3 regions of the Brevibacillus sp. FW306-2-1A-C05A genome follow, and region 1 is predicted to be linked to each of the others. Evidence: riboswitches for the same ligand, from Rfam matches in the RefSeq annotation. Region 1 holds a riboswitch; each other region holds the start of a gene.
What was found. A riboswitch is a leader RNA that binds a small molecule or an ion and turns the genes downstream of it on or off. The one in region 1 is predicted to bind cyclic di-GMP.

Region 1 (10,480 bases):
GACAGCCAGCCGCGCAAACGGGAGCGCCGTCGAGCGACGGGCAAAGCTATGTCTTCAAGGCGGGGCACTCCTTGACCGAAGATCACCCGTACCATCTGGCGCTGAAAAAGATGGCCGAGGATGTAGACAAGCGTTCGAACGGAAAAGTGAAAATCGAGGTGTATCCATTGAGCCAACTCGGGGCCGAGCGGGAGCTGACAGAGGCACTGACGTTTGGAACGGCAGATATGTCGATTACGTCAACCGCGCCTGTCACGAATTTTTATGCCAAGCTGGGCGTGCTCGACCTGCCTTTCCTGTTTGAGAGCCGCGAGCAAGCGTACAAGGTGCTCGATGGAAAAGTCGGAGAAGAGATGCTGAAAAACTTGGAAAGCGCCAACCTCGTTGGCCTGGCTTGGGCTGAAAACGGTTTCCGCCACATCACGAACGGAACGAAAGACATCAAGAAGCCGGAGGACGTCTCCGGCATGAAGATTCGCACCCAGGAAAATCCGATTCACCTCGCTGCCTTCGAGACGCTGGGCGCCAAGCCGACGCCGATGGCATGGACAGAGGCGTTGACCGCTTTGCAGCAAGGAGTGGTAGACGCGCAGGAAAATCCGGCGATCGTCGCACAGACCTACAAGCTGTACGATTCGAAGCAAACGCACATGTCGCTGACCGGGCACGTGTACTCCGCGGCGATGATTTTGTTCAGCAAGCCGGTGTGGGACAAACTTCCCGCAGACGTTCAGCAACTGATTGCGGAAGAAGCGAAAAAAGCCGGGCAGTACGAGCGTGAGCTGATGATTAAGATGGAGGAAGAAGCGATTGCCAACCTCAAGGCAAAAGGGGTTGTCGTGACAGAGGACGTCGACAAGCAGGCTTTCCGCGAGGCCATGAAGCCTGTGTACGACAAGTTTTCCGACCAGTTTGGCAAAGAGCTGGTGGATGAAATCGTCAACACGAAATAAACGGCAAAAGGGAGAGGGGCCAGGCGGCTTTTCTCCCCCCTTTTCCGCGAAAGGAGAAACTGTGTGAGCAATCTCATATCCAAACTAAACAGCGCTCTGCGTCTCGTCATTATTGCCTTGCTGGCCGTGATGGTCGTCGCCGTCTTCCTGCAAGTCCTTTTCCGCTTTTTCCTTGACCAGCCGCTGGCCTGGACAGAGGAGCTGGCGCGCTATCTTTTGATCTGGATTACTTTTCTCGGCTCCGCTTATGCCATGGCGATCAAGGCCCATATCGGTACCGAATACATCCAAAAGCATTTGTCGCCATTCATGAATAAGGTCGTGTTGATCGTGGCGGCTCTGTGCAGCCTTTTCTTTTTTCTCGTGATGGTTCAGCAAGGCTATCTGCTGTCTGCCAGAAGCATGGTTCAAAAATCACCCACCCTGCTCATTCCCATGGGCTATGTCTACATGGTGATACCTATCAGCGGTGTTCTGCTCATCATGAACGTGATTCATGTGACATGGAAAGACATTACCGGGAAGGAGTGAGCCATCGTGGGCACGATATTGTTTTTGACGCTGCTTGTGCTTTTAATCATTAACGTCCCGATTGCGGTTGCGTTGGGGCTGTCGGTAGTCGTGGCCTTTATAGTCGAAGGAAATATTCCGCTTTTGGTCGTCATTCAAAAAATGTTTAACGGAACTGATTCGTTCCCGCTCATGGCGATTCCGTTTTTTCTGCTGGCGGGCAAGCTGATGGAAACGGGCGGGATCTCGGCAAGGCTGATTCGCTTTGCCAATACGATCGTCGGCAATTTGCCCGGCGGACTGGCTATCGTGGCGGTTCTCGGGTGCACCTTTTTCGCCGCGATCTCGGGCTCGTCGGCTGCGACGACGGCTGCTGTAGGGGGCATTCTGATTCCGCACATGGTTAAAAAAGGGTACGATGTGCGCTTTTCCTCGGCGCTGCACGCAGCAGGCGGAACGATTGGCGTCATGATTCCTCCCAGCGTGCCGATGGTGCTGTACGGAGTGGCAGCGAGCACGTCGATTAACGATCTGTTCATCGCGGGCATCGGCCCGGGCATTCTTGTCGCGATCTCGCTCATCATCTACGCGTACTGGGTCAGCAAAAAGCAGGGCTGGGGCGGCGGAGAAAAGCATTCGGCAAAAGAAATCTGGCAGGCGTTCAAAGATGCGATTTTGGCGATTCTCATGCCAGTCATTATTCTGGGCGGGATTTACGGCGGCGTCTTTACATCGACGGAAGCTGCGGTCGTGGCGGTCGTGTACGGGCTTGTCGTCGGCCTGTTCGTTTACCGGGAGATCAAGTGGCGGGACCTGGGCGAAATTTTCAACAGCGCAGCCAGCATGACGGCTGTCATCATGCTGATTATTGCGACCGCCAACGCGTTCGGGTTTTTGATGACGAGAGAAAACATTCCCCAGGAGATCGCGCAGTTCATGCTGGGGATTACGGATAGCACGATCATTACGCTGTTGATTATCAATATACTGCTCCTGATTCTCGGTACGTTCATGGAGACGGCAGTGACCATCATTCTCCTGACTCCGATTCTGTTGCCGATCATTCACACACTGGGGATTGATCCCGTCCTGTTCGGCGTTATCATGGTCGTCAACTCGGCCATTGGCATGTTGACTCCTCCGGTCGGAATTAATCTGTTGGTAGCGGGAAATATTGCCAAGCTGTCGAATACAGAAATTGAGAAGGCAGCCATTCCGTTTCTGATCCTGTTATGTGTAGATTTGATGCTGATTACGTACATTCCGGAAATCAGCCTGTTCCTCGTCAATCTGAGCAAGTAGCGAAGGAGAGAGTATGCGTGGACTATCAACAGCAATTAGTGAGTCTGCTAGGAGAAGACAGGGTGACGACCAACCCGACCGTTCTTGTGCACCACAGCCATGACGAATCGTATCACACGCCGCATTTGCCGGACGTAGTCGTGTTTCCGCAGACGGCGGCAGAGGTCAGCGCAATCCTGAAGCTGGCCAATGAAAAGCGGATTGCGGTGACGCCGTTTGGACTGGGCACCAGCCTGGAAGGGCACGCGATTCCGTACGCGGGTGGCATCAGCATGGACTTTTCGCTGATGAACCAGGTGCTGGAGGTGCGGCCGCAAGATTTTCTCGTGCGGGTGCAGCCAGGCGTGACGCGCACCCAGCTAAATCGCGAGCTGAAAAAGCACGGCTTGTTTTTTTCCGTGGACCCTGGGGCTGACGCGACGCTGGGCGGCATGGCGGCCACCAATGCGAGCGGAACGACCTCGGTACGCTACGGAGTGATGCGCGATCAGGTTCGCGATCTGGAAGTGGTGCTGGCCGATGGCCGTATCATCCATACGGGCAGCATGACAGCCAAGTCTTCGTCCGGGTATCACCTGACCGGAATGTTCGTCGGCTCGGAAGGGACATTGGGCGTGTTCACCGAGCTGACGCTGCGCGTGTACGGGATTCCGGAGGTGACGATGGCAGCGCGGGCCAGCTTCCCGACAGTTCAGGACGCGGTAGATACTGTCGTCGATATTCTCGGAGCCGGGATTCAGGTGGCGCGGATCGAACTGGTTGACGAGCGCTCCATTCGCCAGGTGAATTTGTACAAAGAGACGAGCTACCCGGAAAACCCGACGCTTTTTATCGAGTTTCACGGCAGCGAGCAGAGCTTGGCGCACGACATCGAGTTTGCCCAGACGATCGCGACCGAGCACGGCTGCACGCAGTTTTTGTTCGAGACCGATTCCAAGGCGCGGGCTGTGCTCTGGGATGCCCGCCACAATCTGGCCTACGCCTTCGTGCATAAGTCGCCAGGGAAAAAGATGATGGTGACAGACGTATGCGTGCCGTTTTCCGAACTGGCCGGAGCAGTGGTCGACGCCCGACAGGCTATTGACCGCTCGGGTCTGGACGGAGCCGTACTAGGGCATGTGGGCGACGGAAACTACCACGCGATTGTGATGATAGACGTCCATGATCCCGAGGAAATGGCGCGCGCCGAGGCGCTGAATGCGCATCTGGTAGAGTACGCGCTCGGCAGAGGCGGGACGTGCACCGGAGAGCACGGCGTCGGAGTCGGCAAGGTCAAATACCAGCGCAAGGAGCACGGAGCGGCGCTGGACGTGATGCGGTCGATGAAGCAAGTCCTCGATCCGAACGGCATTTTGAACCCGGGAAAAATATTCGACAAATAATGACAGCCTGCATTCTGAATGCGCAACAGAATGCAGGTTTTCTTTTTGCGAAAAGTGGAGCGCCGGAAAGGAGAACAAACTGCAATGTGGAATGTAGAAGATTGGTAAATAAACATTTCGCAAGGCAGGGAGGCAGGTATGAAGTCGATTGTTGAGATTGCCAAGGCAGCAGGTATCGATGAACAGGATCTGGAGCTTTACGGAAAGTATAAGGCAAAAATCTCTGATGAGCTGTGGGATAAAATAAAAGACCGACCTGATGGCAAGCTGATTCTCGTTACCGCGATGAATCCCAATCCGGCAGGAGCAGGCAAGACGCTGACCACGATTGGTTTGTCGCAGTCGCTCAATCTGCTTGGAAAAAGGACGATTGCAGCGCTCCGCGAGCCGTCCCTTGGCCCGTGCATGGGGATAAAAGGAGGAGCTACCGGAAGCGGCAAGGCGCAAATCCTCCCTGCGGATGAAATCAATCTGCATTTTACTGGCGACATTCACGCCATTACCGCGGCGCACAATTTGCTTGCGGCGATGATCGACAACCATATTTTCCACGGCAATCCGCGGGGCATCAATCCGAAAAAAATCGTCTGGAAACGGGCGATGGACATGAACGACCGCGCGCTCAGAAATATCGTGGTCGGGCTGGGAGACGGCAACGGCATGACGCGCGAAGACGGCTTCATGATTACGACCGCATCGGAAATCATGGCGATTTTGTGCCTGAGCGAGAACCTCGCCGACTTGCGCGAGCGGCTGAACCACATCATCATCGGCTACGATTTTGAAGACAAGCCAGTCCGGGCGGAAGAAATCAATGCGGTCGAGGCGATGTGCGTACTGCTCAAGGAAGCGATCAAGCCAAACCTCGTGCAAACGATTGAGGGCACGCCAGTCATCGTCCACGGTGGTCCGTTTGCGAATATCGCGCACGGATGCAGCAGCGTGATCGGCACGAAGACAGCCTTGAAGCTGGCCGACTACGTCGTAACGGAAGCGGGCTTCGGCGCTGACCTGGGCGCGGAGAAGTTTTTTGACATCAAGTGCAGAAAAGCCGGGCTGACGCCATCGGCAGCAGTCGTGGTCATTACCGTGCGTTCCTTGAAGTACAACGCCGGAATCAAAGTGCCGGATTTGGCCGAAGAAAACCTCGCCGCATTGGAAAAAGGCTTCGCCAACGTGCGTCGCCATCTGGAAAACTTGCAGAAGTTCGGCGTGCCGGCGGTTGTAGCGATCAACCATTTTGCCACTGATACCCAAGCGGAGATCGACGCAGTCATGGCGCTGTGCCAGGAGGCAGGTGCCGAGGCGGCGCTGTCCAAGGCGTGGGCAGAAGGCGGAGAAGGCGCAATCGAACTGGCGGAAAAAGTGACGCGCGCGGCAGAGCGCCCTGGGCAATTCCGCTTTTTGTACGAAGAAGACCTCGGCGTGAAGGAAAAGATTGAGACGGTGGTCAAAGAAATTTACCGCGGCTCCGGGGTAGTCTTTTCGCCGCTGGCGACAAAAACGATCCAGAAGGTAGAGGAAATGGGGCTGTCCCATCTGCCTGTGTGCATGGCGAAGACGCCGTACTCCTTTACAGATCGGGCCGATCAGCTTGGCGCCCCTGTCGGTTTTACCATTCAGGTGAGCGAAGTGCGGATTTCGGCAGGAGCAGGCTTCATCGTCGCCTTGACCGGAAGCCTGGTGACGATGCCGGGACTCCCGAAGAAACCTGCGGCCGAATCGCTGTATGTGGATGAGCACGGGCACGTGGAAGGGCTGAGCTAAACGAAGAAGTCAAAAGTGGACGACAGGCTGACACCAACAACAAGCTGTCAGACTTTTTACGATTTTTTCGCAATTATTTCGCAGAAAGTAGTTTACTTGTCAAACAATTTGGGTATAGATTTTGTGTGGAAAAAAATCCAAGCCATTATTTTAAAGTTAACCCACATTTTTCCGATGTTGTGCTATAGTATTTTTATACAGATAAAACGACAAAAAATGACAAAGGCAAACCTGTTGAAAGGCAGGGACGCAAAGCCACGGGTCTAAGGCAAGCAGAGCGCATCTTCTGCTGCTACGATAGCCGGGTTGCCATGCCGTACACGTAAGAAGGCTGTCCGGGTGGCAGTCTTTTTTGTTGCCAAAAAAAGATAGGAGGTACAGCGTGAGATGGAATCCAGTTTGAAGAAAAAGCTAATCGTCGTCATGTGCCTGCTCTTGATTGTCAGCTTGGGTACGGTCTGCGGTGCCAGCTACTACAGCTCGTCGCAGTTGCTGTCGTCCAGCCTGGACAAAGAAGCGGAACTTACGGCCAGCAATCTTTCCATCAGAATCGACAGCTTTTTCCAAGAAAAAATCGGAATTGTTGAAACGATCGGAGAGATGATTTCCGCCGACAACAATTTCGACCATGACTTGAAGCTGATTCAGGAGGCGCAGAAGAAAAACCCCGAGTTTGAGACGTTTTTCTTTTCCTATGACCTGAGCGGCAAAAAAGTCATCAACTTCAAGGGCGAGGAGACGAACCCGTCTGATCGTCCGCATTTTCAGGAGGCAGGACGAGGCGAGGGGAAAATCATCGTTTCCGAGCCGGTCGTGTCGCAGCGGACAGGCAACTACATCGTGACGATCATCGTTCCGCTGATGAAGGACAATCGCCAATACGGCTATGTCGGTTCGACCATTCCGATCAACGAGATTCAGAAGACCGTTTCCGAGGAGAAGTTCGGACATAGCGGTTATGCCTTTTTGGTGAGCAAAAAAGGAACGTATATTTGGCATCCGAACAGCGAAGTCATTTTGAAGCAGTCGGTGCTCGACAGCAATATTCCTGAGTTGAAAACCGCCTTTGAAGCAACGGCACAGGGCGGTCGCGGAATCATTCAATACGAAGAGGGACAAGCGGCGCAATTCGCCTCCTACGCTTCGACCAGATTGAACTGGGGAGTGTTCATCACTGCTCCGGCCAAAGACCTGCACGCTCCGGTCAACGAACTGTCGATCAAGCTGCTGGCTATTTCCTTGGTCGTTCTGGCGGTGGGCATCATTTTCGTGTACTGGCTGTCGGTTCGTTTGGTTCGACCGATCCAGCGTCTGAACCAGGCCGTCAATGTCGTCGCCCAGGGCAATCTCACAGAGACGGTCACGGTGGCCGGAAAAGATGAGATCGCAGTGCTTTCCCGCGACTTCAACCAGACCGTCTCGCACTTGAAAGGCTTGATCGAAGGCGTGTCGCAATCGTCGGAGCAGGTGCTGCGCTTTACGCATGAAGTGTCGGCAGGAATTGAACACGCGACCGAAAACGTAAACCGGATCGGGACGTCAATCAACCAGATTGCCAGCGGGGCCGAGGCACAGGCTACCAGCTCCAAGGACGTCGCCTTGTCCATGAATGACATGGCGGCGGGGATTGTGAAAATTGCAGAGACATCCGCGCATGTGTCCGAAGCGGCGCGCGAGGCATCGGATCAGGCCGAGCAAGGCGCAGCAGTCGTCGAGCAGGCCGTCCGGCAAATGGGCAGCATCGGAGAGGGCACGACCAGAGCGGCTGAAGCCATTGAGCGCTTGAACAGCCGATCCAAGGAGATCGAAGGGATTCTCGATACGATCAGCCAGTTAACCTCGCAAATCAACCTGCTTGCGCTCAACGCGTCGATTGAGGCAGCGCGGGCTGGCGAGCACGGCCGCGGCTTTGCCGTCGTGGCGGGAGAAGTGAAAAATCTGGCGCATCAATCCGAGGAGTCGGCTGCGAAAATCGCGGCGCTGATCGGGGAAATCCAGCAGGATACCCGCCACGCGGTAGAAGTGATGAACACCGGCAATCGCGAGGCGCAGGAAGGCATTTCGATGATCGAAGAGGTGCGGGATATTTTCGCGCATATTTTGGAATCGTCGCGCAATGTTGCCGCCCATATTTTGGAGGTGTCGGCGGCATCGGAGGAAATGTCTGCAGGCTCTGAGCAGGTGAGCGCCTCGGTCGACGAAATGTACAACATTGCCAAGCTTGCCTCGGAAGACGCGCAGAAGGTCGTGGAGGCCACGGCCGAACAGTTGCAAGCCATTCAGGACATTGCCCGTTCGGTCGAGCAGTTGAACACGGTCACGGAGGAGTTGCAGCAGGGCGTAGGCAAGTTCACCTTGTAAGACCTTGTAAGGCTAAAGCCCGTCCCTGGTTAAAGGGGGGATGCCATGTAAGGGATGAGACAGCTCGAAACAGCAGATGGGCATGAGACAGACTGATCGACAATCGGGAGGAGAAGAATCTAATGAAAAAGTGGACAAAAAGAATGATGGCGAGCGCGCTCGCTGCAACGATGCTGATGACTGGAACCGGAGCGTTTGCTGCTACTACAGGCGCGCAAACCGGGCAGACCGCAGCAGTGGAAGCGGTCAAAAAACAGGAAAACAAACAGGAAAACAAACAGTTTGAGTCCCGCCTCGACGAGATTATCGCACGGGGATACATTCTCGTGGGCACACCGGGCGACTACAAGCCGTTCACATATTTGAACCCGAAAACGAACGAATTTGAAGGCTACGACATCGACGCGATGAAAGAGTTTGCGAAAAGCCTTGGAGTAGAAGCGCGCTTCGTGCAAACCTCCTGGCCGACGCTGATGGACGATCTGCTGGCGAACAAATTTGACATCGCGGTCGGCGGCGTGACCCGCAACACCGATCGCCAGAAAAAAGCGCACATGGGCGATCCGTACATCGAGTTCGGAAAAGCTCCGCTGATTCGCGTGCAGGACAAGGACAAGTACAAAAGCCTGGAAGACATCAATAAAAAAGAAGTGCGCATTGGCGTGAATCCGGGCGGTACCAACGAACAGTTCGTGCGCGACCATTTGAAAAACGCTACCGTTACTGTCGTGCAAAACAACCTGGACATCCCTGGCCTTGTCGCCAACGGCACATACGATGTGATGATTACCGACACGATCGAAGCCATGGTGTATTCCAAAGCCGATTCCCGCCTGTACGCGGCTCTGACGGACAAGCCGTTTACCCGCAGCGAAAAAGCGTACATGATTCCGCGCGGCGACTTTATTTTCGCCAGCTATCTCGATGTCTGGATGGACGAAATGAAGCTGCAAGGGAAATTCGACGAGCTGTTCCATAAATGGGTAAAATAATCGCGGTGCCGGGTATGAAAGCGCGATGACGGAAGAAAGCAGTCCTGTCTGGATGATCCGGGCAGGGCTGCTTTTGTTTTTGCAGTTAACGGAGGTATGTTTCTGCGCCAATCTGTTGAGACTAGAGGAAAATGGGCACAAATGCCGTTTGCAATTTTACAGGATGCATGGTACGATTACAGCTATGTTCTTTGTGGGGTGCTTATGTACAATCGGAGATAAAAGGGCATGTTCCGGCTGTAAGGAATAGTGCCCTTTTTTAGTGAGGATTTTATAGAAGAAGGTAAAGTAAAAGGAGACTGACGTTCATTGACTACATTTTATGATTTTGGTTTGCATCATTCTGTTGTAAGAGCGCTTGGCAATATGGGATTCGAAGAGGCGACTGCGATTCAGGAGCAAACCGTTCCTGTTGCTCTGCAAGGCCGGGACTTGATCGGACAGGCGCAAACAGGTACAGGGAAAACGGCTGCATTCGGGATTCCGCTGGTGGAACGCCTCGATGAAAACAACGGCAACATTCAAGGGGTTGTCCTGACGCCGACTCGCGAGCTGGCTGTGCAGGTAGCAGAAGAAATCAACAAGATCGCCCAGTTCAAAAACATTTCCGCGCTGCCGATCTACGGCGGTCAAGACATTACCCGCCAGATCAAGGCGCTGAAAAAGCGTCCGCAAATCATCGTGGCAACGCCGGGACGTTTTATGGACCATATGCGCAGAAGAACCATCCGCCTCGACGCGATCGAGATCGTCGTCCTGGACGAAGCGGATGAAATGCTGAACATGGGCTTCATTGATGACATCAAGGAAATTTTGCAAGAAGTGCCTGACAACCGTCAAACGTTGCTGTTCTCTGCGACTATGCCGAGAGCGATTCAGGAAATCGCGCAGCAGTTCATGACAGAGCCGGCACTGATTTCCGTCAAGCCGAAGGAAGTCACCGTTCCAAACATCGAACAGCAATATATGGAAGTTGCCGAAAAGCAAAAATTCGACGTGCTCTGCCGCTTGCTCGATATTCACTCGCCTGAGCTGGCGATTATTTTCGGGCGCACCAAGCGTCGTGTAGATGAGCTGTCGGAAGCGCTGACCAAGCGCGGCTACGGCGCTGAAGGAATCCACGGCGATTTGAACCAGGCAAAACGCGACAGCGTGCTGCGCAAGTTCAAGGAAGGCACGATCGAGGTGCTGGTGGCGACAGACGTTGCTGCCC
Region 2 (10,480 bases), on a different contig from region 1:
TTTATTAGCCAACGCTATTTGCACTACCAGGTCATGTAATTCAAGCCGTGGGCCGGGCACGCAACAGCCCTCCGGGAGCCTCCAGAGGGCTGCTTTGTTATTTCAACGCCCGCTGCAAAAAGGCGCGCGTCCGCTCGTGCTGCGCATTCGTAAACAGCTCTTCCGGCGTTCCCGACTCGACAAATTCTCCATTATCCATAAACATAATCCGGCTCGCTACTTCTCTTGCAAAGCCCATCTCATGCGTGACCACCATCATCGTCATATGCTCGGAGGCAAGCTGTTTGATGACCTGGAGCACTTCGCCCGTCAGTTCGGGATCGAGCGCAGACGTCGGTTCGTCGAACAGCAAAATGTCCGGGTTCATCATGAGCGCTCTGGCAATCGCCACGCGCTGCTTTTGGCCGCCTGACAGCTTGGCGGGATAGACGTTTGCCTTGTCTGATAGCCCGACCTTCTCCAGCAACTCCCCGCTTCGCGCGCGAATGACGTTTTCCGGCTCCCCCTTGACCACCTGCGGCGCAATCTCCAGATTTTCGCGCACGGTCAGATGCGGAAACAAGTTGAAGTGCTGGAACACCATCCCCATCTTCCCCGTGATCCGCTTGATCTGCTGGCTGGAGCTGTAGACGCCGTCTTTCACCAGAAAGTCATCCGCGACACGGATGCTCCCGCCATTTACCTGCTCCAGATAGACCAGGCTGCGCAGCATCGTGCTTTTTCCCGAACCGGACGGGCCAATCACTGCGACCACATCGTTCTTTTGAATCTCAAACGAGACATCTTTCAAAACTTCCAGCTCGCCAAACGATTTTTTCAGATTGCTTACTTGAATGATCGCCATTTCACGCCAGTCCTTTATTCGAATTTAAATCTTTTTTCCAGCCATTTAAAGAACAGAGTCAACAAGAGGGTCATCAGCAAATAGATGACGCCCGCGATAAAAAAGGGAACGATCGTAAAGTCCCGGTTCACAGCCGTTTGCGCGTAATGCAACAGCTCAGGCACTGCGACCGCATAGAGCAGCGCCGTATCCTTCACAAGCGTGATCGATTCGTTCGACACGGCGGGCAGCGCTACGCGAAACATTTGCGGCAAAATGATTTTGGTCGTCGTCTGCCATTTGCTAAAGCCGAGCACTTGTGCCGCCTCGTACTGGCCTTTGTCGATGGACAACAGCCCGCCCCGGAAAATTTCCGCAAAGTAGGCCGCGTAGTTCAACACAAAGCCTACGCAGGCAGCGACAAAGCGATCCATCACCAAATATTCGCCAATACCGGGCAATAGCGGCAGCCCGAAGCAAATAAACAGCAGTTGCAAAAGCAGCGGTGTCCCGCGCATCACGTACACGTACGTGTGTGCCAGCCACGCCAGCGGCTTTACGCTGCTTTTTGCCATTAACGTAATGAGAAAGCCCAACGGGATCGAGAGCACGATGGCGATCAAAAACAGCAGGATCGTCATCTGCGCTCCTTCCAGCATCGGTTTTGTAATCGAAAGGATGTAGTCTGCGCTCATATTTCATGCTCCTATGTGGATTAGGCAGGCTTTGGCTTTCCTGGCAGGAGCCTGACCTTGTTTTTTCGTCGTGACATAAGCGTGGCTTCGCCCATCTTCCTGGCGAAGCCATCGTTTCTTTCATTATTTCAATACGCGATCCTCGCCAAACCATTTTTCCGAGATTTTCGCGGCGGTTCCATCCTGATTGAGCGCGTCGAGCGCCTTTTGCAGCTCGTTCAGCAGCGCTTCGTTGCCTTTTTTCACCCCTACGCCGTACTCTTCAGGAGACAACGATTCGTCCAACAATTTGAACGTTCCCTGATCTTTGGTCATGTAGTAATCCGCCACGACCTGGTCGATGACCACGGCATCGACGCGGCCGATTTTCAGGTCGCTCAAAGCCAGTACGTTGTCCGGGAACTCCGTGATCGTCTTCACCTGGTTTTTCAGCTCGCTTGCATTCAGAGCGTCAGCGGCAGAGGACAGCTTTTGCAGCCCGACAACTTTGCCAGACAAATCCGCGAGCTTCGTCATATCGGAATTGGCCAGCGTCACGACGACCTGCGCGTTTTTCAAGTACGGTTTCGTGAACAGCACTTTTTGTTTGCGCTCATCCGTAATCGTGTATCCGTTCCAGATCAGATCAATCCGGCCGCTGTTCAATTCAGATTCTTTGGAACCCCAGTCGATAGGCTGAAACTCGACCTGCTTGCCCATCTTTTCGCCAGCGGCGCGAGCGTAGTCGATATCGAAGCCGACCAGCTCGTTTTTCTCATCGCGGAAGCCCATTGGCGCAAATTTGTCGTCGATTCCGATAATCAGTTTATTGGCGTCAGCGCCTGTTTTCTCGCTGGAGCAGCCCACTACCAGTGAAAAGACAGCTCCGAAAAGCAGTGACAGCAAAGCAAATTTTTTCATCGTGATTCTCCCCCTAGTTCGGCTAGTCTCTATTTGTTTTTACTCTGATAAAGTGGTAATACGTTAACAAGGTATCATGATAGCACATCATCCAAAAAGAGTCGAGACTTTAGCAAAGAAAAGCGCACAGGAAAAGCATTCCTAAACAAAAAACGCCGGATTCCCCAGCGTTTTGCCTGTTCGCGCGCGAGACGGGCTTGCAGGCGCTTTCGTCCTGCAGCCGATCAGCAGATGCACGTCTTTCTTTTTTGTCCGATCTTGCCGCGCTCTTCGATTTTTTTGATAGACTCCGTCGCCAACGGGACCTTGCACGCCGTCTGGCCTACATCCACCTGGACTTTTCCGATCGCTTCCGCTGTCTGCACCGCTTCCGCATGCAGTTCCGTGACAGACGCGCCAACCGCGATGACAAACTGGTTCATGACATAGCGTACCCGGTTTCTTTCCTGATGGATCGTCTGCTTCACCCGCGCAAGCAAGGCGCTGATTTCCGCCAGGTCGAGCTGCTCGTCAGGCGTGATCGACAAGTAGTTGGCGTACGTGCTCCAGCCGCAAGCTGCAATCATCTCCTCCTCCGCTTCGATCCACTCCCGTACCAGCTCCAGGGCGAACGAGCTTTCGGCGGCAACACCCGCAACCGTGTACTCGGCCAGCATGTACCAGTACGCCTGCCTGACCCAGCTTTGCAGTTGTTCCTTCGTCACCGTCTGCGGGTCGATCGCCAGGCCCGCCAAATACATCGCGTCGTGATTGCCCGTCTCGTACAACGCTTGCACCAGCTTTTGATCGCGCTTGACTGCCTTCACCAGCTTTTTCATGTCGCCGATTCGCACGCCAAAAAACGGCTCCCTGGCACCATGGCGCATGAACGTCTTCTTCGTCTGCTCCGTGCCCAACGCTTCCAACTGTTGCATGACTTCTTCCACGGTCATTCGCGTCCGCCTCCCTTTTTTCCTAGTTTACCCATTTTCCGGCTGCTTTCTCCCTGCTACAAGAGCGGGAAAAGGTAGCGCAAGATCATGATCGAAACCATCCCGACGACAACCGTGCCCAGCAGGCTGCGGGTCACGATCGCAACCAGAAACGTCGGAATCGCCGCCAATAGCTCGACATTGGCTAGTAGCGACAACTTTCCCTCCTGCAAAAACAGCTCCTGCCCGACCAGTGCAGCCATGACCGCGATCGGCACGTAATGCAGCCAGCGGACGCCCCACGCGGGAAGCTCCATGCGCGACAGCACCATCAAGGGCAGCACCCGCGGCAAAAACGTGACCAGCGCACTGCCTACAATAATGAGGAAGATATCCCATCTCACTTCCATCTTTCGATCACCATCCCGATTGTCGATGCGCACAGCGTAGCTACGATGACGCCAAGGTTGCCCGGATACAAGACAGACACGCCTACAGCAATGACGACTGCGCTGATGGCGACGACGATATCGAGCCGGATTTGCTTGCGGCTCATCATCGCCAGCACCAGCAAGCCGATAAACATCGCCGGCAGAGCGAAATCAAGGCCCAACTGCTCGGGATTGGCGATCCACTGTCCGAAATAGGCTCCCGCCAAATTGGCCGCAATCCAGTTCAGGTAAGCCGTCACATTCAAACCGTGCATCCATTTTTCGTCGATCTGCTTGCGCTTCGCCGCCTCGTTGATCGCAACCCCGAACGTCTCGTCTGTCAGAAGCGAACCGACGAGCATGTTCCGAAACGCCGTCAGATGGCGGAAGTAGGGCGACAGAGCCGCGCTTAGCAAAATATGCCGCAAATTCACAAACAAAATCGTAATGATAATTCCCATCGCCGAGCTTCCTGCGGCAATCATGCCCGCAGCAATAAACTGCGCCGAGCCTGCGTACAGCAAAATGCTCATCAAGGCAATTTCCATGATGCTCAGCCCAGCGGTCTTTTCCAGCACACCTGCCGCAAACCCGATGCTCAAATACCCGAGCAAGGTTGGAATGCAATCCTTGACCCCCTGCATGAAGCTTCCCTGCTCACCCGCGTTCGACAATGCTTCTACTTGCAGTTGTTCTCGCCCCACTGCTTCTCCCTCACTCTCTCTTTATTTCACTCCGGCTTGCGCGCTTGCCTCCTGCTTCGCTCCGCTTACTTGAATCTCTTCCCGGTGACCACCTGGTACAAGTCCGGCTTGCTGCGCCAGAGCGCTTCGACCTTATCCGGGCCGAGCACCTTTGTCACTTCCGCAAACATAATATCGTGGCGAATGTACTCGACAGCGACCAGAACGAGCGCCGGATCCTTCGTCTTGACCGCCCAGGCAGCCGTATTTGGCGTGAAGTTGGCGATCAGCACTTCCTCCAGATCACGCGCGACGATTGTAAGATGCCCGCCCATCCGTTCCTCGGCCACATCAGGCGCCATATAGTCATGGTGATACGTCGTCCCTACGCGCGTCTCTTGCTGTCCAAACAAAACGGTAAAGACGGAAATCCCTTCTTCGGTTCGTCTGTCCACCGCCTCCTGGATAAAAGGCACCTGAGGCTCCCAGATCGACAGCCACACTTCCTCGCCAGCCTGCTCGATCATTTGCCTCATTTCCATGAGCACCAGCTCGTCACCGCTAATTCGCCGAATGACGTCGATCTCTTGCTCGGACTCTAAGGCCGACAAGTTTTTTTCCAAATAGTCGAAGGACGCTTCGAACTGCCCGCGCAGCCTGCGGACCAGCTCTCTTGCTGGCAGCGGCGCATACGTGACAGGCTCGGAAGGCACGGTGTAAACAGCCCCTTTGTCAACGAGCTTGCCCACGACTTCGTAAATCATGGAGCGCGGCACGCCAGAGCGTTTGCTGATTTCGTATCCGGTGATCGGAGAGTGCTTGAGCAGACTGATGTAAGCCTTGCACTCGTACTGGGAAAATCCGAGCTTTTGCAATTCCTTGTATATGTCTTCCATCCCGACCTCTTAGTAGTTAGTTTTATACTCACTATAGGTTCAGGTTCGTTCCTTTGTCAATGTGCTTTTCCCGGCACAAGCGAAAATAAAAAAAACCCTCCGTGAACGAGGGCCTTTTTGGCAAGCAAGCAGCCTAAGCGAGATCGCGCACTTTAATGTAAGAAACGTTTCTTACATTAATCACGATGTCATCGTATTGCAGCCACCCATCCTTTTGGTTGGCGACCATTTGGATGATTTCTTCCGGCTCGGTTGTCTCGATCTTAACCAGCTCGCCACCGGAAAAGTGAAACTCAATCGTTTTGGCCTGACTCATTTTCGCATCCCTCCTGTTCTTTCTAGTTATCGGACGGATGGTAAATTTTTGTTACGCACCAGGCGCAAGTAGCTGAGTCGGCCATTGGCAAAAGTCCCGGCACAACCTGACTATATTCCTATCTTTTCTCTGTTTTTCCTCGCATCTTTCTCTGTCCAAACTACCAATTTGGAGCGGACTATTTATGAACAATCGGTTACTTTACCCTACCAAAACTTGACAAGATTGTTTCTCTTGGATTATATTTTGCATAATTCGACACTTCTATACATTTTTCGCAAATGAATGACAAAGGCAAAGTCATCGAAAGGTGGCGACGCAAAACCACGGGTCTAAAGTCTTTGACCATGACAGCCGGGTTGCCATACATCATGAGCATAGCAGGAAGATGATGGTGACTTTGGGCTATTTCCGCATGGGGAATGGCCTTTTTTATGCTCACATGGAAGAAAGGAGGCGCCATTTTATCGATCAACACTAGACTTGTACATGAAAAAACAAAGAGAGAGAAAAATGGAGTGGAGTATTATGTACAAACTGGTTGATTCAGCACAATCTTTGGCTCTTTTCCATCAAATCAAGGAAAGTGTCTGGACCTCAATGGGCTTCGAGATGGAATACGCCAAAGATGGTTCCGACGTCTATCTTTTGTTGTCGGATGAGGACGAACCAGGCGGGACTTTTGAATTTACACCACATGAAAAATCTTCTGCTTATCTGCAAAATTTGTTTCAGGATGTTTTGACGAGCGATATGAAAGTTGTCGAAGTGGACAGTTTCGCTGTCTTGCCCAAGTTCCGCGGAAAGCTGGGACGATGGGGAGTTGCCCTCATGATCGATTATGCAGAAAAACACGGATATACGCATGCAGTCGGTTTGGCAGATCCGGCTTTTTTTCAGTTGATTAACCGTAAATACAACGTCAGAGCGACGCAAGTGAAAGAGATGGTCTTCTACAAAGGGGCGAATGCCATTCCGACCGTCTTCCACCTGCAAGAAGCCTATTTGAACAAGGACAAGCCCGAATTTGCCTGGTATCAAGAGCTTTGCAAACAAATAAAAGTTGAGGTTAGCTGACATGGAACTCTTACAAAGAAGAAATAACTGGGTGGTCATTGTTTTTGCGAGCATCATTACCATCGTCCAGATCGTGAACCTCATCATGGGGGTTCCGTTCTCCTTCGTTTTAACCGTGCTGGGGATTTTGTACGGGGTGCTCGCACCTTTTGCCTACCTTTCCAACCGGCCAGCCTGGCGGGACAAGATGGCTCCCTTCATGAAGTTTTTCAACTTCGCTGTCATCGGCATTTTCATGTTCGTCATCGTGGGACTCGATCCTTGGCTGGTCAACATCATGACGATCATGTTCTTCGTCGCGGTCATGGGCATTTATCAGGACAAACTGATTAACATCTTGACCATCATCGCAGCCATGGGGATCGTCACCTACTATTTCCTGACGAACGGCGAAGCGATTTTCTACACGTCCGATCCTGTTCATTTGATGTACTACTTGCTGGCCTTCTGCTTCGTATCGGCGACAAGCATGATGCACGCAGTTTTCAACAACAAGCTGCAGCGGGAAAGCGAGGAGCAAAAGCAGCAAGCGATCGCCTCCAAAGAGTCGCTGCAGCGCATTTTGGACCAGATCAACGAATCGCTCAACTCCGTCCAGGAATATCAGGAGAATTTGAACAAGGTTACAGATGGCGTCAACGTCCGCGCGGTGGAGACAGTGGCTGCCCTTCAGGAGATCATGCGCTCCTTCTCGATCCAGACCGACAACACCAACGAGTTGCGCCGCGAGATGGGCACGACCAACCTCCAGGTAGAGGACATGACCCGCTCCGTGACCGAAATGCACGAATACGTAGAATCGACCAAAGAAGCGACCAATGAAAGCAGCAAGCGCATCAGCAACATCGGCAACGACTTCGAGCGCTTTATCAAGGACATTCAAGGCACGAACAAGCTGATCCAAGAGCTGAACAAAGAAACGGAATCCATTGAAAAAATCATCCAAACGATTTCGGAAATTTCGGCACAGACCAACCTGCTGGCGCTCAATGCGACCATCGAGGCTTCCCGTGCAGGCGAGCATGGTCGCGGCTTTGCCGTCGTAGCGGACGAGGTGCGCAAGCTGGCCGAATCTTCCAAGCTGTCCTCCGAATCAATCTCTACCTTGTTGATGACGATTCGCGAAAAAATGAAGCTCGTCTCCGACATGATCTCCGAGTCCCAACTGTCGTTTGAGAAAAACAGCGAAGGGATCATGGAGGTTCAGGAAATGTTTACGAACGTGGACAACTACATGCACAACTTCGCCGAGAAAACGAAAAATCTGCAAGAGTTCATCGTCCACGTCCACAGCATGATTCAGGAAGTCAACGCCAAAGTCGAGGTCAACGCAGACATCACCGACAAAAACAAGGAAAGCCTCGAAGAAGTCCTCGTGCTCGTCTCCGAGCAAAAAGAGGAAATCGTCAAAGTATCCGGCGGCTTCGAAAAGATCGAGCAACAAATTCGCGGTTTGAATACGTAAGCAGCAAAGCTGGCTGGATTTTTATGCAACTGCCCTCTCTTTTGTAGAGGGCGGTTTTTTTGCGTGCATGTCTGGATAATTGTGGAATCGGCGAGATTTTTTTATAAAATTCATTTTTCTACATAGCATGTCCCGCCTGTATCGCTTATAATACACATGGAATTTTTACAGTTCTCTTCCATCGTGAATCGATCCAACGCAAAGAGAGGCCTAAGCCATATGCCTGTTTTTCATCGTTTTCCAACGAGCCAGGGGAAAAAGATTGGTTTGACTACCCTTTTGACGGGTCTTGTTTCCTTGTCCATTCTGTTGACGCTGACGATTCTTCTCGTAGCCTCGTATCAATCGAAAAAGAAGTCGCTGATTGATACGACTCTCACTCTTAACTATTCGAGCGCAAGCAAAATGAGCCAAATGATCGACTCCCTGTTCCTATCCATGCGCAGCAGCCTGCGCTATTCCGCCACCGTTTTAATCGACCATCCCTCACGGACGCAACAAGAAGCCATCGAACATCTGGAGATTCTTCGCAAAAGCGGCAACTACTTCAACTCGCTTACTGTCGTAGATGAAACCGGAACGGTTCGCAGTGTGTCCCCGCCATCGCTCGGCACTGTCGGACAGAAGCTTACGACCAGGGAAGCGCAATACGCACTGGCATTGAAAAAGCCTTACATCTCATCGCCCTACATTTCCAAAAAGTACAAGCGCCTCCTGCTGTTTATGAGCGAACCGATCTTTGACAAGGACGGACAGTATCGCGGATTCGTCGGGGGAACGATCTATTTGCAGGATCACAACATTTTGAACATGATTATCGGCAACCCGGAGATAGATACGAGCGGCTCGTCTTATTCGATTGTCGGCTCGAATGGACAGTTGCTGTTCCATCCGGACAAACAGCAGATCGGCCAGAACATCCAGTCCAATCCCGTCGTACGAAAGCTGCTCGCGGGCAACAACGGCTACGACCAGATGTTGAGCATCAACGGCGATCACCTGCTGGCCGGGTATGCGCAAGTTCCGGCAAACGGCTGGGGAGTCATCGTCACTTCGCCGATGGAACTCGTTTACAACGAGCTGCACAGCCAGGTGCGAATGATGCTGCTCTACTTGCTGCCTCCGTCTCTGTTCCTGCTTCTGATTGTGATTCAGCTCGCCCACAAGCTGGCCAGACCTTTTGTCCACCTAGCCGATCTGATGAGCAAAATGGGCTCAGAAAGAGTCGAGCTGCCCCCGGACAAGCACCATTGGAACCGGGAGGCCGATTTATTGACCAAAGCATTCCGGACAGCGGCCAAAAAAATCAAAGAGAAAACCGACCGCTTGACCCACGAAGCAACCACCGACGTGCTCACAGGGCTTGCGAACCGCCGTTCCGTCGAAGAGATTTTGCAAACGTGGACGAAAGAGAAAAAGAACTTTTCCATCCTCCTGCTGGACATCGATCACTTCAAGCACGTCAACGACACCTTCGGCCATCCGGTCGGCGATGAAGTCTTGAAGCAGTTTGCGGAAATCATGAAAAGCTGTGTGCGAAAAAGCGACATTTGCGGCCGTTTCGGCGGCGAAGAATTCATCGCCCTGCTCCGCAGCGCTTCCAGCACAGAAGCCTTGTCCGTCGCGGAAAAAATCCGAACGCAGATGGAAAGCAGCACAAATCCGACGGGCCAGCCCATCACCGTATCGGTCGGCATCGTCAGCAGCCCGCTCCACGGAGATTCCGCTACACAGCTCATCGAACTGGCCGATCAGGCTTTGTACCAGGCGAAAGAGTCTGGGAGGAACAAGGTTGTAATTGCGAATGAGAAAGGTTGTTGAATAAAGTTTTGTGCGAGAAAAGGGCGACTGCATCTGTTGGGGGTGCAGTCGTTCTTTCTTTCGGGGGGTGTTGGGGAGGTGCTTAATTGTTGGTTGGGTGGGCATGAGTTCGTGTGTTCGTGGCTTTATGCTTTCCCGCCTGTATGTGTTCCTGCCCTCCTGCCTTCACACTCAGCCTCCTGCCTTTCGCAAAATCACGCCAAAATCAGGGCTTGCTTCCTTATTCGTTCGCACTCGATTTTGGCACAACAAACACTTGGGTAGGCCACTCCCCGACCGGCACTTGCCGTATTTGGCTTAATTTTTCGGCATCGAAAACAGATAGCGTCCCTTGCACAAAGTTCGTAACCAACAAATTCGAATCGTCCAAAGCGATCGAGGAAGGCGTTGGCGAATGCAGTTTTGCCTTCTAGTATGCCGCCTTTGATGTACTGCCCGCAATATCAATCGTTTGTGTTGGTT
Region 3 (10,480 bases), on a different contig from region 1:
CGAGAGCGAAATCAAAAACATGATTAAGCTGATCGACAAAATCTACAAAGTGTTCGGCTTTGAATACAGCGTAGCACTTTCGACTCGCCCGGAAGATTCCATGGGCTCCGACGAGCTGTGGGAAACAGCGGAAAGCTCCTTGAAAAAGGTGCTGGAGCAACTGGAAATGCCGTATGAAATCAAGGAAGGCGACGGTGCGTTCTACGGACCGAAGATCGACTTCCAAATTACCGACGCGCTGAAACGCCGTCACCAATGCGGAACCATCCAGCTCGACTTCCAAATGCCGGAGAAGTTCGACCTGACTTACGTGGGCCAAGACAACGAAAAGCATCGTCCGGTTGTCTTGCACCGTGCGATGTACGGCTCCATGGAGCGTTTCATCGGCATCCTGATCGAGCACTACGCAGGCGCATTCCCTGTCTGGTTGACTCCAATCCAGGCGCGCTTGATGAACATCAGCGAGGTGCACATTCCGTACGCCGAGCAAGTCAAAGAAAAGCTGCAACAAGCTGGCATCCGCGTAGAGCTGGATGCGCGCAACGAAAAAATCGGCTACAAAATCCGTGAAGCGCAAGTGCAAAAAATCCCGTACATGCTGGTTATCGGGGAAAAAGAAGTGACAGACGGCACTCTGTCTGTACGCAGACGGGGAGTAGGCGATGAAGGCGCCATGACCGTTGATGAGTTCGTGGAAAAAATCCGCGCCGAAATCAACGAAATGAAGTAAAGCAAAAAGGGCAGTTCTCACCCGAACGGTGGGAACGGCCCTTTTGTTTTTGGCGAAAACGGTGGCGACAACTGCTACAGCTCATTTTCCAGACGGGTAAGCAGTGTTACGACTTCATGGGACGCCCGTTGAAGCTGCTCGTACGCTTCCTGGGCGCCGGCGAGATCCTCGGCCTGGTATTTTTCCACTGCCTGCTTGGCGTAAAAATGTACTAATTTGTGCGGCTCCTCCAGCTTTTTGAATGTCGGGTTGTTGCGCACAAGCGGCGGCAAGTCGCTGTAGTACCACGTCCCCAGTCGGCAGTGATGGTGCGAGGCCATTTCTGCGGCGACCAGGTTTTCCAAACCAAGGAACATGTTGTAAATTTTCCATTTCCACAGCAAATGATCCGTTTTGGCCACGCGCACGATGTCTTTGTAGCTCAATTTGACATTGATCGTAAAGAACGTCTTGCGGTACTCATCCATTTTCCGGCTCAGTTCGAGAATGATTTGCGCGGTGTCTTTGGCGATTTGCTGCGAATGTGTGCTCAGGTCAAAAATCGTGGAGTTGCGGTGGGCGATATCCGTGACAGAAGAAGCCTGTTCCTCGGTCATGGCGGCAATTTGCGAGGTGGATTGGCTGATTTCCTGCATGGTGGACACAATCTTGTTCAGGGCGACATCGGCGAACTGGGCTTCCCCGACGCTGCGCTCCACCAGCTTGCTCGTGCTGTCCATCTGCTCCGTCACTCGCTTCGAAACTTGTTGCAGCGACTCCATGTTGTCTGTGATCCGGCTGATCTGTTCTTTTGTATGCTCGGCCAGCTTGCGCACCTCAGTGGCTACGACTGCAAAGCCGCGCCCTTGCTCTCCGGCCCGGGCGGCCTCGATACTGGCGTTCAGCGCGAGCAGGTTGGTCTGCTCGGCGATTTCCCGAATGATGCGGATGACGTCCTGTGTCTGATGAATCTCCTGATTGAGCTGGTTTACCCTGCTCATGACCTCGACAAAGACGTGGCCCACCTGGCGGATGTCGCCGAGAGCGGCATTGATGATCTGTTTGCTCTGTTCAGCGGATTGCACCGCTTCGTCTGTCCCTTCCGCGACTTTGACCGCGTGGTTGGCGACTTCCTGAATCGAGGCGCTCATTTCTTCCGTTGCGGCGGTGACGCTGTGGCTTTCCTCGATCTGCTCGTCCATTCCCGAGATAAGCTGCTTCGTCGTGTCGAGCTGGGTCATATGGTTGAGCATGCCGGAGATGCCGAACAAAAACGATTTGAACGTCTCTTCCATATACACTTCCACAATCAGTTGCTGATCGAATGCTGCCAATTTTTGCACAGCGGTGACCATTTTCATCATCTGATGCGGCTGATTGCTCCATTTTTCCATCAAAATCGTGGTCATGATCTGAATCAGCAGATGGTGTGCAGAAATAAAATGATCGGCTGTCAGATGAATGCGGCTGTGAACTTGCCCGATGACAATTCTCGTTTTCACGTACTCATGGTTGACTTCTGCTGTGAGAAACTGCTCCAGGTGGACCTCCAAAGTTTTTTTCAACCGCTCCAGGCTGGAGTTGTCGAGGATGATCTTCTGGAGGTGGGGAACGTTAGTGATCGACTGGTAAAACTTGGATACGATCTCTGCTTTAAAGGGGTAAAGCGTGGTAGCAGCCTCTTTGACGTGCGCCAATGTATCCTGATCCACGCCCAAAAAAGACAGGCGCTCTTTCACGCGTTCGCCCACTTCGGTAATGTCAGTTGCGTGGGAAGCTTTCACATACTCATTCCATGGCTTTGCTTTCTTTGCAAAAAATTGCATGCAGACCTCCGAATTTTACATTTTATTGTTTTACTCAAAAATTGAGAAAGAGGGGGCGATTGCCATTGCTGCAGCTTGCCGTTTCTGAGCAGTGGACAAGGCCTTTGTTCTGGGATAAAATAAACCGACCCTACAACGAAAATAGGGTCGGTTGCACTACTCGCTCCCAGCCATTCAAGTGCCCACATACAAACGGCTGATCTTCGCTTTCCTTATTGAAGAGGAATATATAGAGCATAATATATAGTCATATTATCCTATGTTTATACAAAAGGGAATAGTCAAAAAAAACGGTTTGCACATTGGCGTGCACCGGGTCATTTTTCCGATTTTCATCGGCTTGCGACCGCTTTTGCAACAGCGAAAAGTGCAGGAACAGGAGCCGTTCGCAGGCGGAATATGGTACGCTAATAAAAAGCCGGAATCGCATGTTGGACATCAATACGAGACAAACTGGAGATAGAGTGGCATGCCAGGCTCAGCCAGGAAAAGGAGGGTGACCACCAGTGCTAGAGCAGATGCAAGTACGTGACACACGAAAGCGTCCTCTCCGTGATCTGCGCATTTCCGTGACAGACAAATGCAATTTTCGTTGCCGGTACTGTATGCCGGCTGAAATTTTCGGGCCGGAGTTTGAATTTTTGCCGCAGCACAAACTGCTGTCATTTGAAGAAATTACCCGCTTGACCCAAATATTCACAGCGCTCGGCGTGCGGAAAATCCGGATTACGGGCGGAGAACCGCTCGTGCGCAGGGATTTGCCTGAATTAATACGAATGATTCGAAAAATAGAGGACGTTCACGATATCGCCATGACGACCAATGGCTCGCTGCTCGCCCGCCATGCCCAGGCTTTGAAGGAAGCCGGGCTTGATCGCGTCACCGTCAGCCTCGACAGCCTGGACAACGAGCGGTTTGGCATGTTAAACGGCAGAGGCTATCCGGTGGATGCTGTGCTCGACGGGATTCGCGCGGCGGCGGAAGCGGGACTCGGGGTGAAAATCAACATGGTCGTCCAGCGCGGTGTCAACGACCAGGACATTTTGCCGATGGCCCGTTATTTCCGCGAGCAAGGCCATACGCTGCGCTTCATTGAGTTCATGGACGTAGGCAACAGCAACGGCTGGAAGCTCGATCAGGTCGTGCCTTCCAGCGAAATCGTCCGGATGATCGACGCAGAAATGCCGCTCGTCCCGGTCGAGGCGAACTACTTCGGCGAGGTCGCTTCGCGCTACCGCTACGAGGGGAGCGATCAGGAGATTGGGCTGATCTCGTCGGTGACACAAGCCTTTTGCTCTACCTGTACGCGGGCGCGGCTGTCGGCAGAGGGGAAAATGTACAACTGCCTGTTCGCCTCCGCCGGCTATGACTTGCGCGAGCCGCTGCGCAGCGGGCGAAGCGACGAAGAAATCCAGGAGCAGATTCGCGCGATCTGGGAAAAGCGCGACGAGCGCTATTCGGAAGAACGGCTGGACGAAACGCCGGGGCTGCAAAAGCGTCCGAAGGTGGAAATGTCCCACATCGGAGGATAAAAAGCGATAAGCCTTGACAAAGACAACTCTACCTTGTATTATAAGTTGCGTGTATAAACACTTCATACTTCGAGAACAAGCAGAGGCGCCCAGCTTCTCACCTGGGTCGACGTCCGACACGACTGTTGACAGGTAACTCTTATGCAAAGATCCTTGGATCTGATGAAATTGCTTAGGTGAGATATGTGCGGGCGCAGATGCGTTCGCACATTTTTGTTCCTTCTCGAAATTGACGGAGGTGGCAAGTATTAGCAAGGATCAAATGTTAATCAACGAAGCGATCCGTGCCCGTGAAGTCCGTTTGATCGGCGCTGACGGGAGCCAATTGGGAGTCGTACCCTTCAGGGAAGCGTTGCGCATTGCCCAGGAAGCCGAACTGGATCTGGTAAACGTTGCTCCGACAGCCAAACCGCCTGTATGCCGTATCATGGACTACGGAAAGTTCAAGTACGAGCAGGCGAAAAAGGAGAAAGAAGCACGGAAAAACCAGAAGATCATCGAGCTGAAAGAAGTGCGTTTTTCTTCTAACATCGAAGAACACGATTTTCAAACCAAGCTTCGCAACGTCCGCAAGTTCTTGGAGGATCACCACAAGGTGAAGTGTACGATCCGTTTCCGTGGACGTGAAATCACCCACTCCGAAATCGGGCTTGGCGTTATGGAGCGTGTAGCTGCTCAGTGTGAAGATCTCGCTACGCCTGAGCGTAAACCGAAGATCGAGGGCCGCAGCATGATTATGATTCTGGCTCCGAAAGCGGAAAAGTAAGATAGTAGTTTAGACAGGAGGACTTTTCAGATGCCTAAAATGAAAACCAACAAGGCTGCTGCAAAACGTTTCAAAAAGACTGGAAGCGGCCAATTGAAGCGCGACCGCGCATTTGGTAACCACATGTTCGCCAACAAAACGACTAAGCAAAAGCGCCACCTGCGCAAAGCTGCACTCGTTTCCAAAGGCGATCAAAAACGCATGGAGCAAATGCTCACTTACCTGTAAGTTTTCGCATCATTACACACATTACGCAGCATGAGCTCCCTAAGCGCCTAGCAGTAGGCCGCCATGCTGGAAAGACCAGGAGGAGTTTAGTATGCCAAGAGTAAAAGGTGGCATTGTTACACGCCGTCGTCATAAGAAAATCCTGAAGCTGGCGAAAGGATACTTCGGTTCCAAACATCGCCTGTTTAAATCCGCTAATGCGCAAGTAATGAAATCCCTGCTTTATGCATACCGCGATCGTCGTCAAAAGAAACGCGACTTCCGCAAACTGTGGATCACCCGTATCAACGCGCAAGCTCGCCTGAACGGTCTGTCCTACAGCCGTCTGATGCACGGCCTGAAAGTGGCTGGCATCGAAGTGAACCGCAAAATGCTGGCTGACCTGGCTGTGAACGACAAAGCTGCGTTCAACGAACTGGCAGCAGTTGCAAAAGGCAAACTGAACGCGTAAGCACATACGCAAAAAGCAAAGCCGATCTTTCCTGGTGGGGAAGGTCGGCTTTTTTTGCTTGTCGGAGAGGCTCTCCCCTATGAATGAACATCCGAAAAGCGCAAGGGCAGCAAGGAAACGCCATCGTTTTTTTAAAGAAAATGGACAACGGGCGTAGAGGCGGCTCCGTCTCAGGTTGGAGCAAAAAACAATCTCCCGTCCGTGTCGAGAGGATGGCTCCCTGCCGTACAATAAAAAGCGTCAAAGGAAAACATTGGATAGGAGAGAGTAGAGATGAAAAAACAAAAGTGGATGGTAATGATGGGTGCAACTGCGGTGGTCTGTTCGGCGCTGTTCGTTCCGGGAGCGTTCGCCAAAGAAAAGGATGATGCCTACGTAGCACCCGTCGTCTTCATCACAGGAGCACCGGCGGCACAAAATGTAGACCAGGCGAATCTCAACACGATTCCGACAGGCAGTTCGTTTATTTTCCCGGCAGCAAACAGTGACTCTGACAAAAAATAAGAGGGAGCAATCCGCGAGGAGCGATCGGGCTACAGGTCTGGTCGCTCTTTTCGTTTCTTTCGGTGCCGTCGCGGCAGTTTTGTCAGCAGGACGAATCGCCACTTCCTGCCTCCCGACATATGATGGTGGGGGAATCCTAGCAGGAAAGGAGTTTCGCTGATGAGCAATCGCCAGAGGATGGCGGACGAAGAGCTGCAAGTGTGGGCGTACCGGATGGAAGCCAAATCCCCGCAGGATGTGCTTGTTCTGGCGGTGGAACACTTCGCAGGCAACCTCGTCCTCGCCTCAAGCTTCGGTGCCGAGGATGTCGTGCTGATCGACATGCTGCACAAACTGGCCCCGACGATACCTGTTTTTTATCTCGATACGAACAAACATTTTCCCGAGACGTACGAGACGCGCGACAAGCTGGAGGAGCGGTACCAGACGAAATTTATCCAGGTGCTGCCCCAGATGACTCTGGCTGAGCAGGAGAAGAGCCACGGAGACAAATTGTGGGAGACAGACCCGAATCTGTGCTGCCAAATCCGCAAAGTAGAGCCTTTGACACGGGTGCTGTCCGGCTACGACGCCTGGATTACCGGCATTCGCCGCGATCAGGCGCCTACCCGCGCCAATGCGAAAAAAGTGGAATGGGACGATAAATTCAAGCTGGTGAAGTTCAACCCGCTCGCGGACTGGACGATGGACCAGGTGTGGGCATATATACACGCGAACGATGTCCCCTACAACCCTTTGCATGACCGCAATTATCCAAGTATTGGCTGCAGTGTTTGCACCCGGCCTGTCCAGTCAGGGCAGGACCCGCGCGCGGGCCGCTGGGCCGGCTTTGACAAGACCGAATGCGGCCTGCACAAGTAAGGGAACAAAAGGGAGGACACGCTATGCATACGATCTCGCCACACGGTGGGACGCTGATTGAACGGCTGGAAAGTCAGCCGGAAGCGATAACCAGAGCCGCTGGCAAAAAAGCAATCGTGGTCGATCAATGGACGTTGTCTGACATAGACTGCCTCGCCATTGGCGCCTTTTCCCCGCTGACAGGCTTTCTTTGCGAGGACGACTACCATTCCGTCGTGGAGCGGATGCGGCTCGCAGACGGGACGGTTTGGCCGCTGCCCGTGACGCTGGCAGTCGATGCGGCCGAGCACGCGGACATCGAGCCGGGGGATGCGGTATGGCTGCGCGGCGAAGATGGCGAAGACTACGCCATACTCCAGGTGCAAAGCCTCTACCAGCCCGATAAAGCCCGGGAGGCAAGACAAGTGTTTCGGACAGCGGACCGGGCGCATCCGGGAGTGAAAAAGCTGATGGAAAAACCGGGGCTGTACGTGGGCGGTCCGGTGCATGTGCTCAAGCGGCCGCAGCCCGAGCGGTTTGCCGAATATTATTTGACGCCGCGCGAGACGAGAGAGCTTTTTTCCCAAAACGGCTGGAAGAGCGTCGTCGGCTTCCAGACGCGCAATCCCGTCCACCGGGCGCACGAATACATTCAAAAGGCGGCAATGGAAATCGTCGACGGGCTTTTTCTCAACCCGCTGATGGGGGAAACCAAGTCAGATGACATCCCCGCGCAAGTGCGGATGAAAAGCTACCTCGCCCTGCTGGAAAACTACTACCCGAAAGAGCGCGTGCTGCTCGCGGCCTTCCCGGCGGCGATGCGCTACGCAGGTCCGAGAGAAGCGGTATTCCACGCGCTCGTCCGCAAAAACTACGGCTGCACGCACTTCATCGTAGGCCGCGATCACGCGGGCGTGGGCGATTACTACGGGACATACGACGCGCAGCACATCTTCTCTGCATTTGCGCCAGAGGAGCTGGGCATCCAGTTGCTGTTTTATGAGCACAGCTTTTATTGCACAGCCTGCCAAGGAATGGCGACGGCCAAGACGTGCCCACACGCTGCAAGCGAGCATCTGACGCTGTCCGGGACAAAAGTGCGCGCGCTTTTGCGCAGCGGCCAGACCCCGCCGCCGGAATTTACCCGTCCCGAGGTGGCGCAAATTTTGATCGAGGGACTTCGCGACAATCTGTAAAACAAGTTTGCGAACAAAAGGGAAGGGCGGGCATTGCCGGTCCGTTTCCTTGCCCGAGAAAGGGGACAAGCCGAAAGAAAATGTATCCGCTTTCACGCAAAAACCGCGCCGTTCCGGCATTTTCTACTGAGCATCCGTTCGGACGAAAGTATAGTAAAATCTTTTTGTTTTCGTTGACACCCCCAAAGTGCCTAGCTATAATCAGACGTAACACTTTATTTTCTGACAACAACAATATTAGAAATATTGTTATAATAGCAGGCTATGACGAGGATGGTGCGCGTCTCCCCTTTTACAGAGAGCCCTGGTTGCTGAGAACGGGCATAGGGTACGCTGCATTGCTCACCTCTGAGCTGTTTTGCTGAAATTTGCCTCGTGCAAAAAGTAGGGAAAACCGATTGACACCCGTTAGCGTGTTACAGTCCGCATTTGCTGTGACTGGCTGAGATCGGCTGACCGCGAGGCGCCGATAAAGTTGGGTGGTACCGCGAACCCTTTCGCCCCAAAAGACATGGAAACCGAACCGTGTCGGGGCGAAAGGGTTTTTCTATGTGTCCATAGGTATTTTTTATAGCTGCTTTAAGAAGTGGGAGGAGGAGAGGAAAATGAGTGTTGAAATGGCCGAATTGCAGAAAAAGAACGGCATTCCACCGATTCAGTTCGGGGAGGAAGTGACAGGAGCAGAAACGCTTCTGCGCTGTCTGATCCTGGAGGAAGTCGAATACATTTTCGGCTACCCAGGCGGAGCGGTGCTCCCGATCTACGATTCCTTGTACGGGAGCTACTTCAAGCACATCCTGACTCGCCATGAGCAGGGCGCGATCCACGCAGCAGACGGATACGCCCGCGCTACTGGCAAACCGGGCGTATGCATCGCCACTTCCGGTCCGGGGGCGACCAACCTCGTAACCGGAATTGCGACAGCCCAGATGGACTCGGTTCCGCTGGTGTGCATCACCGGAAACGTAGCCCAGTCGCTGATCGGAACCGACGCGTTCCAGGAAGCGAACATTACCGGAATCACCATCCCGATTACGAAGCACAGCTACTTCGTCCGCGATGTCCGCGAGCTTCCGCGCATCGTGAAGGAAGCGTTCCACATCGCTTCTACAGGTCGTCCGGGCCCGGTCCTCATCGACATTCCAAAAGATGTGGCCAACGCGAAGGCGCCGTTCACTTATCCCGACAAGGTCGAGATTCGCGGCTACCGCGACACGCTCGTGCCGACAGACGAAGAGGTGCAGACATTTGTTGACGCGATTGGCGAAGCGAAGCGCCCGGTCATTTTGGCAGGCGGCGGCATCATCGCCGCAAAAGCCGAAGCAGAGCTGCTCGCTTTTGCGGAGAAGACGCGCATCCCGGTTATCAACACGTTCATGGGGCTGGGCGGTTTCCCGGGCACGCACGAATTGGCGCTCGCCATGCCGGGCATGCACGGCAGCTACACAGCCAACCAGGCGCTGCTCAATGCGGACTGTGTCATCGGCCTCGGCGCTCGCTTCGATGACCGGATCACGATGGGACGCACCAAGGAGTTTGCTCCGAAAGCCCGCATCGTCCACGTCGACATCGACCCTGCCGAGCTGGGGAAAAACGTCGAGACAGCCGTCACTGTGGCAGGCGATGTGAAAAGCACCCTGGCCAAAGCGATTCCGGTTGCCCGCAAATGCGATTCCGAGGCGTGGATCAGCCAGTTGAGGGAATGGCAGGCACAGTATCCGTACAAGTACAAAAAAGACGGCGACGTACTGAAGCCGCAAGCGGTCATTGAGCTTCTGTACAGCTCCACAGATGGGGAAGCGATCGTCACGACAGACGTTGGACAGCACCAGATGTGGACAGCACAATACTACAAGTTCAAGCACCCGCGCTCCTTTATCTCTTCCGGCGGCCTCGGCACGATGGGCTTTGGCTTCCCGGCAGCGATTGGCGCACAGATCGCGCACCCGGATCGCACGGTAATCGCCGTAGTGGGCGACGGCGGCTTCCAGATGACCAACCAGGAGCTGGCGATCGTCTCCCAGTACAACATTCCGGTGAAGGTCGCGATTGTGAACAACCAGTGCCTGGGGATGGTTCGCCAATGGCAGGAGCTGTTCTACGACAATCGCTACAGCCAGATCGACCTGACGTGCAGCCCGGATTTCGTCAAGCTGGCGGAAGCGTACGGCGTCAAAGGCTTGCGGGCCACCACTCCGCAAGAGGCAGAAGCCGTTTGGGCCGAAGCGCTGCGCCATGATGGGCCAGTCGTCGTGGACTTCCGCGTCGCGCAGGAAGAAAACGTGTATCCGATGGTAGCGTCGGGCGACACATTAGATCAGATGGAATTGGGGGACGACTAGGATGCAAACACATACGATCGCCGTACTCGTCAACGATCACCCCGGCGTATTGACCCGAGTCGCGACCTTGTTCGGGCAACGCGGCT

Region 2: linked by a shared signal. The riboswitch ahead of AC3WJN_RS07305 (GNAT family N-acetyltransferase) and the one ahead of AC3WJN_RS03745 (methyl-accepting chemotaxis protein) in region 1 are both predicted to bind cyclic di-GMP.
Region 3: linked by a shared signal. The riboswitch ahead of AC3WJN_RS08885 (methyl-accepting chemotaxis protein) and the one ahead of AC3WJN_RS03745 (methyl-accepting chemotaxis protein) in region 1 are both predicted to bind cyclic di-GMP.

What each region holds. Positions count from the first base shown of each region.
Region 1 is NZ_JBYSWV010000002.1:172,473-182,952, forward strand. It holds gene AC3WJN_RS03720 (TRAP transporter substrate-binding protein) at 1-953, shown strand, start outside; gene AC3WJN_RS03725 (TRAP transporter small permease) at 1,017-1,484, shown strand; gene AC3WJN_RS03730 (TRAP transporter large permease) at 1,491-2,765, shown strand; gene AC3WJN_RS03735 (FAD-binding oxidoreductase) at 2,783-4,147, shown strand; gene AC3WJN_RS03740 (formate--tetrahydrofolate ligase) at 4,262-5,914, shown strand; cyclic di-GMP riboswitch class I at 6,129-6,228, shown strand; gene AC3WJN_RS03745 (methyl-accepting chemotaxis protein) at 6,302-8,275, shown strand; gene AC3WJN_RS03750 (transporter substrate-binding domain-containing protein) at 8,398-9,267, shown strand; gene cshA (degradosome RNA helicase CshA) at 9,577-10,480, shown strand, end outside.
Region 2 is NZ_JBYSWV010000007.1:782-11,261, reverse strand. It holds gene AC3WJN_RS07350 (KTSC domain-containing protein) at 1-39, shown strand, start outside; gene AC3WJN_RS07345 (amino acid ABC transporter ATP-binding protein) at 98-844, opposite strand; gene AC3WJN_RS07340 (amino acid ABC transporter permease) at 859-1,518, opposite strand; gene AC3WJN_RS07335 (amino acid ABC transporter substrate-binding protein) at 1,642-2,418, opposite strand; gene AC3WJN_RS07330 (DNA alkylation repair protein) at 2,643-3,350, opposite strand; gene AC3WJN_RS07325 (AzlD domain-containing protein) at 3,407-3,739, opposite strand; gene AC3WJN_RS07320 (AzlC family ABC transporter permease) at 3,730-4,404, opposite strand; gene AC3WJN_RS07315 (TrmB family transcriptional regulator) at 4,530-5,339, opposite strand; gene AC3WJN_RS07310 (hypothetical protein) at 5,473-5,655, opposite strand; cyclic di-GMP riboswitch class I at 5,939-6,022, shown strand; gene AC3WJN_RS07305 (GNAT family N-acetyltransferase) at 6,184-6,732, shown strand; gene AC3WJN_RS07300 (methyl-accepting chemotaxis protein) at 6,734-8,197, shown strand; gene AC3WJN_RS07295 (sensor domain-containing diguanylate cyclase) at 8,417-10,018, shown strand.
Region 3 is NZ_JBYSWV010000009.1:86,667-97,146, reverse strand. It holds gene thrS (threonine--tRNA ligase) at 1-730, shown strand, start outside; gene AC3WJN_RS08885 (methyl-accepting chemotaxis protein) at 805-2,535, opposite strand; cyclic di-GMP riboswitch class II at 2,672-2,755, opposite strand; gene moaA (GTP 3',8-cyclase MoaA) at 3,054-4,067, shown strand; gene infC (translation initiation factor IF-3) at 4,330-4,833, shown strand; gene rpmI (50S ribosomal protein L35) at 4,864-5,061, shown strand; gene rplT (50S ribosomal protein L20) at 5,153-5,512, shown strand; gene AC3WJN_RS08860 (hypothetical protein) at 5,786-6,016, shown strand; gene AC3WJN_RS08855 (phosphoadenylyl-sulfate reductase) at 6,176-6,877, shown strand; gene sat (sulfate adenylyltransferase) at 6,901-8,052, shown strand; gene ilvB (biosynthetic-type acetolactate synthase large subunit) at 8,658-10,394, shown strand; gene ilvN (acetolactate synthase small subunit) at 10,396-10,480, shown strand, end outside.